Linked DNA regions of Pseudophaeobacter arcticus DSM 23566. The protein of the gene in region 1 binds, or shares a complex with, the protein of each later gene. Links are inferred from orthologs where the notes say so. Each region holds a gene or a part of one and is shown in the gene's direction. Other genes may lie near its edges. The genes, in order: accB and accD.

Evidence for each region.
Region 2: the proteins of accB (region 1) and accD are in contact, whole or in part, in a solved structure (PDB 8UXZ), measured with the Escherichia coli proteins. The link is inferred for Pseudophaeobacter arcticus DSM 23566 from one-to-one orthologs.

What each region holds. Positions count from the first base shown.
Region 1 is NZ_KI421507.1:1,254,083-1,257,134, reverse strand. The notes cover bases 253-2,983. They hold accB (acetyl-CoA carboxylase biotin carboxyl carrier protein), read left to right. Parts: upstream 253-1,239; coding sequence 1,240-1,728; downstream 1,729-2,983. Other genes in these bases: accC (acetyl-CoA carboxylase biotin carboxylase subunit), read left to right, coding at 1,738-2,983; ARCT_RS0109935 (LuxR C-terminal-related transcriptional regulator), read left to right, coding at 519-1,058; ARCT_RS0109940 (class I adenylate-forming enzyme family protein), read right to left, coding at 253-384. Outside these bases: more of ARCT_RS0109940, read right to left, coding at 1-252; more of accC, read left to right, coding at 2,984-3,052. UniProt on the Escherichia coli protein: This protein is a component of the acetyl coenzyme A carboxylase complex; first, biotin carboxylase catalyzes the carboxylation of the carrier protein and then the transcarboxylase transfers the carboxyl group to form malonyl-CoA.
Region 2 is NZ_KI421507.1:4,064,841-4,068,110, forward strand. Bases 322-3,270 are described here. They hold accD (acetyl-CoA carboxylase, carboxyltransferase subunit beta), read left to right. Parts: upstream 322-1,298; coding sequence 1,299-2,243; downstream 2,244-3,270. Other genes in these bases: ARCT_RS26805 (ABC transporter transmembrane domain-containing protein), read left to right, coding at 322-338; ARCT_RS0124065 (CPBP family intramembrane glutamic endopeptidase), read left to right, coding at 335-1,225; ARCT_RS0124075 (bifunctional folylpolyglutamate synthase/dihydrofolate synthase), read left to right, coding at 2,345-3,270. In the rest of the region: more of ARCT_RS26805, read left to right, coding at 1-321.

The sequences.
Region 1 (3,052 bases):
CTCTGCCGTGATGGAAACCACTGGTGTTTCAACCCCGGCCGCCGCCAAAGAGCGATCCAGTCCCGGAGAGGTAAAAACCATCCGCGCGGCGGCATCCTGCAGGATGAACTGCGCCTCGCGCCCATGCAGCTTGGCGTTGATTGGCACCGCGGCAGCGCCGGCATACCAGATGCCATAAAGCGTGATCAGATAGTCCGGGCAATTCTTCAGAAACAGGGCGATCCGGTCGCCGGGCTGCACCCCCTGCGCCAGCAACCACCCCGCCAGCGCGGCGGCTTTGTGATGAAAGCTTTGATAATCGGCCACCAGCTCCTGCCCCAGGTAAAGCGCCGGGCGGGCGCCCTCTGCCTGCGCCTGCCGATACAGCCATTGCGCGATATTCATCGCCTGTTCTCCTCCTGATTGGTCGGCTCTTGGGCCCCTCCCCGGAGCCACGCAACACAGAGCCTGTCAAAAAACACCCTTCCACGGTGTCGCTTTCCCTTCAATTCCGCAAAAATACCCGGTTAATAGAAGCCATGAGCGATATTGCCTTTGACCACGCCCCTGTGGGCCTCGCCGTTTTGGAGAACCGTGTGATCAAACGGTGTAACCAGCAGTTTGCCATCACCTTTGGCGGCACCCCTGCGGATCACGCTGATGTGCTGATCGCCGAACTTTACCCCAGCCGGGAAGATTACCACCGTATCGGGCAATTGCTGCAACAGGACGAAGGCGCCAAGACCGGGCTCTATAATGATGAACGCATCATGCGCCGTCACTCGGGTGAATTGTTCTGGTGTCGGGTCCGGGGACGCTCAATCACGCCGGATGACCCATTTCGCACTGGCATCTGGTCCTTTGCCGATATCTCCGAAGATCGCCCGGTGGTCAGCCTCACCCCGCGCGAACGCGAGGTGGCGATCCTGACCTGCAAGGGGCTCTCGGCCAAGGAAATCGGGCTAAAGCTGGATCTGTCCTATCGCACGATCGAAACCCATCGCGCCCGCCTTTTGCAGAAATTCAACGCCCGCAAGCTGCCGGAACTGGTCGCCAAGCTGAGCGGCATGCCGCTATAATTGGCGATCCATGATGAAAACTTTGGCTCAGAGATTGCGAATCCCGCCAAGCCTGCCCATTTTATGACCGTATTCGACAGTGCTTTCCTTGTGGTAACGCTTCCCCTATAAGCGCTGTTAATTTCCAGGCTGCCCACGTGGCAAACCTGTGGCAGATCTGTCGGAACCGGCTGAGGACACAATGACAAACAAAACGCACGAAGCAGATGTGGCATTCATCAAGGCACTGGCCGAATTGCTGCGGGACAACGACCTGACCGAACTGGAGGTCAAGCGCGACTATAGCGAAGACGACAGCCTGAATGTGCGCGTATCGCGCCAGGCCATCGTCGCAGCCGCAGCCCCTGTACAGGTGGCCGCGCCTGTGGCCGCCGCACCGGTTGCTGCAGCAGCAGCTCCCGCCGCCGCAGCCCCGGCAGATGATCCGGCCAGCCACCCCGGCGCCGTCACCTCCCCCATGGTTGGCACCGTATATTTGCAGGCCGAGCCCGGTGCGCCGGCCTTTATCGCTGTTGGCAAACAGGTCAATGAGGGCGATACCCTTTTGATCGTCGAAGCGATGAAAACCATGAACCATATCCCGGCGCCAAAATCCGGTACCGTCAAGCGCATCCTGGTTGAAGATGGCGCCGCCGTCGAATTCGGATCTCCGCTGGCCATCATCGAGTAAGGGCAGCCCATGTTTGACAAGATCCTGATTGCCAACCGCGGAGAGATTGCGCTGCGCGTGATCCGGGCCTGCCGCGAGATGGGCATCAAATCGGTTGCGGTGCATTCCACCGCAGATGCCGATGCGATGCATGTGCGTATGGCTGACGAATCCGTCTGTATCGGCCCGCCCTCGGGCGCTCAAAGCTACCTGTCGATCCCGGCCATTATCTCGGCCTGCGAGATCACCGGCGCTCAGGCAATCCACCCGGGCTATGGCTTCCTGTCGGAAAACGCCAATTTTGTGCAAATTCTGGAAGACCACGGTATCACCTTTATCGGTCCTTCGGCGGAACACATCCGCCAGATGGGCGACAAGATCACCGCCAAGGACACCGCAAAGATGCTAGGCATCCCCTGCGTGCCCGGTTCTGCCGGTGGTGTGCCCGACGTGGAAACCGCCAAGACGGTTGCCGCCGACATGGGCTATCCGGTGATCATCAAGGCCACAGCTGGTGGCGGCGGTCGCGGCATGAAAGTTGCCGAAACCGCTGCTGATCTGGTGCAGGCGTTCCAGACCGCGCGCTCTGAATCCAAGGCCGCCTTTGGCAATGACGAAGTCTATATGGAGAAATACCTCCAGAAGCCGCGTCACATCGAAATTCAGGTTTTTGGCGATGGTCAGGGCAACGGTGTGCATCTGGCCGAACGCGACTGTTCGCTGCAACGCCGCCACCAAAAGGTGTTTGAGGAGGCCCCCGGCCCCTGCATCAGCGCCGAAGAACGCGCCCGCATCGGCGGGATCTGCGCCGATGCCATCGGCAAGATGGGCTATTCCGGTGCTGGCACCATCGAATTCCTCTATGAGGACGGCGAGTTCTATTTCATCGAGATGAACACCCGCCTGCAGGTGGAACACCCGGTGACCGAGGCGATCTTTGGTGTTGATCTGGTGCGCGAACAAATCCGCGTTGCCGAAGGGCTGCCGCTCTCCTTCACCCAGGACGAGCTGCAGATCAACGGCCATGCCATCGAGGTCCGCATCAACGCGGAAAAACTGCCAAACTTCTCTCCCTGCCCCGGTAAGATCACCGCCTTTCATGCGCCAGGCGGGCTGGGGGTGCGGATGGATTCGGCGCTTTATGACGGCTATTCGATCCCGCCCTATTACGACAGCCTGATTGGCAAGCTGATCGTGCATGGCCGCGACCGCCCCGAAGCCCTGGCACGGCTCAGCCGCGCCCTGGGGGAGCTGATCGTCGATGGTATCGACACCACCGTGCCGCTGTTCGACGCCCTGCTGCAAGAGCCTGATATACAGTCGGGCAACTATGGCATTCACTGGC
Region 2 (3,270 bases), 2.8 Mb from region 1 along the record:
CGGTGGCAGTGATCGAGCCGGGCCGGTTGATTGGCGATTTGGCGGTGATCCTGCGGCAGCCGCGTGAAATGGATCTGCGCGCCGTCGAACCCTGCCTGTTCCTGCGGATCGGTGCTGAAGAATACCGCGCGGTGATCGAAAGCGACGCGGGTGTCGCCACCCAGCTGCTGGAAACGGTCTCGGGGCATCTGGTGGCCCTGGCCTCCAAGGTCCGCGAGGCGGGTTTGCCCGCCATGGGCTTTTCCGGCGACGTGGAAACCGTGGCTGAGGTGTCCAGCAGTGACACAGGTTTTGCACCAAATCAGCCAAATGAGCCACAAGAGGATGCACCAAGATGACCCCTGGGTCGCGCTACCCTGCGCATGAAGACCTGGTGGCGCCGGGGCGGTCCAGATCGCAGCTCTGGCGTCTGCTGCTGGGGCTCGGGGTGATTGCGATGGTCAGTTATGGCCTCCAGATCGTGACGTTTCTGGTATTGCTGGGCTTTACCTCTGTCGAGTGGTTATTGGTGATGGAACGGGGCAGCACACCCATCGCCATGCTGATCCTGCTGGCGACATTTGGCTTTCTGCCACTGGGGGTGGGGCTGGCCGCGCGCCTGCTGCACAATCGGTCCTTTTTCAGTCTGATCGGGGCACCGGGATTGACGGTGCAGCAGTTTATCCGAACCTGTCTGGGGGGGACGGCTGTTTTTGCGGTCATCATGGTTTTGCCGCCCTATGATTTTGGCGCGCCACTGGTGGCCAACCTGCATTGGCTGACCTGGCTGGGTCTGCTGCCACTGTCGCTCTTGGCCGTGTTGGTACAGGTCAGCGCCGAAGAACTGGTGTTTCGCGGGTATCTGCAACAGGCCCTGGCGGCGCGGTTCAGTCACCCGGTGATTTGGCTTGGGCTTCCCTCGGCGCTGTTTGGCGCGGCGCATTACATGCCGCAAGAGGCCGGGGACAATGCCTGGCTGCTGTGCCTTTGGGCCATGGGATTTGGGCTGCTGATGGCGGATCTCACCGCCCGTGCCGGCACCCTGGGGCCTGCCATTGCAGTACATTTTGTCAACAACATCGTGGCCTTGCTGATCCTGGGATCGCCCAGCAGCCTGTTTGGTCTGGCGCTTTATCTGCTTCCCTATGAGATGTCGGATGTGGCCGCCCTGCGCCCCTGGCTGTGGGTGGACTGCGCAACGATGCTGGTCCTGTGGTTGGTGGCACGGCTGGCGATACGGCGCTGATTGCAATTCAGCGCAAGGCAGCTTATCTGGTGTCGAAACTGGCCCCGCCAAACGGCTCTGACAGAGGCATGATATGAACTGGATCACCAACTACGTCCGCCCAACGATCAACTCGCTGTTTTCGCGTCGCGAAGTGCCTGAGAATCTTTGGCAGAAATGCAGTGAATGCGGCACCATGCTGTTTCACCGCGAACTGAGCGACAATCAGAATGTCTGCACCAACTGCGGTCACCATATGCATATCACCCCGCGCGATCGCTTCACTGCGCTGTTTGATGGCGGAGTGTTCACCGAGGTTGCGGTGCCAGAGCCAATTACCGATCCGCTGAAGTTCCGCGATCAGAAAAAATACCCAGACCGCATGAAGGCGGCGCAGAAAAAGACCGACGAAAAAGAAGCCATGCTGGTGGCCGCCGGAGAAATTGGCCGCACGCCGATTGTTGCTGCGGCGCAGGATTTCTCCTTTATGGGGGGCTCCATGGGCATGTATGTGGGCAACGCGATTATCGCCGCCGCCGAAGAGGCCGTCAGGCTGGGCCGCCCGTTGGTGCTGTTCTCGGCTGCTGGCGGCGCGCGCATGCAGGAAGGTATCCTGTCACTGATGCAGATGCCCCGGACCACGGTGGCGGTGCAGATGCTGAAAGAAGCCAACCTGCCCTATATCGTTGTGCTGACCCATCCCACCACCGGCGGCGTGACGGCCTCATATGCGATGCTGGGCGATGTGCATATCTCCGAGCCCAACGCGTTGATCTGTTTTGCCGGTCCCCGGGTGATCGAACAGACCATCCGCGAAAAGCTCCCCGAAGGCTTCCAGCGGGCGGAATACCTGCTGGATCACGGCATGCTGGACAGGGTGATCCCGCGCACCGAAATGCGGGCAGAGCTGATCACCATTATCCGCATGCTGATGGGGCTCTCGCCGCAGGTGGTGGGCGATCTGCCCGCGCCGGGTGCAGGTGCAGAGGCCGCGAATGAGACAGAAGATGCCGCAGAAACACCTGCTGCAGAAACCTGATTGACCCTATAGTGTTTTGACGCGGCCCGCCTCTTCAGGGCGGGCCGTTTGTCGTTTTGGTGACCCCGCCCTCCCCCTTTGCTGCCATTGAGTGTGCCCCCATGACCCAGCCGACTTCTGATGCCATCCTTGCCCGCATGCTGGCGCTGCATCCCAAGATCATCGACCTGACCCTGGATCGGGTCTGGCGCCTGCTCAAGCGGCTGGACAATCCGCAAGAGAGCCTGCCTCCGGTGATCCACCTGGCCGGCACCAATGGCAAGGGCTCAACCCAGGCAATGATCCGCGCCGGGCTGGAAGGCTGGGGCAAATCGGTGCATGCCTATACCTCGCCGCATCTGGCGCGGTTCCACGAACGCATCCGTCTGTCAGGAGAGCTGATTTCCGAACAGTATCTCACCGAAGTCCTGGATGAGTGCTACGCCACCAATGGCGATGAGAGCATCACCTATTTTGAAATCACCACAGTGGCCGCTCTTCTGGCCTTTGCCCGCACTGCGGCGGATTATACCCTGCTGGAGGTCGGCCTGGGCGGGCGGCTGGACGCCACCAATGTGATTGCCCAACCGGCCCTCACGGTGATCACGCCGATCTCCATCGATCACGAACAATTCCTCGGTGATACCCTGACCAAGATCGCCACCGAGAAGGCCGGGATTATCAAACGTGGCGTGCCGGTGGTTGTCGGCCCGCAACCGGATGCGGCCCTGGAGGTCATCGAGGCCACAGCCGCGCGTCTGGGCGCCCCCCTGATTGCCTATGGTCAGCAGTGGCATGTCAGCCAAGAGCGCGACCGGCTGGTGTTTCAGGACGAGCGCGGCTTGCTGGACCTGCCCATGCCGGTGCTGCTGGGGGCACATCAGGTGCAAAATGCCGGCGCGGCCCTTGCCGCCCTGCGCCACCTGGGCGCGGATGACGCTGCCTGCGAGGCTGCGATGACACAGGCGCGCTGGCCCGCGCGGATGCAGCGATTGAAATCCGGTCCACTGGTTGCGGCGGCAGGACGGGCCGAAATCTGGTTAGATGG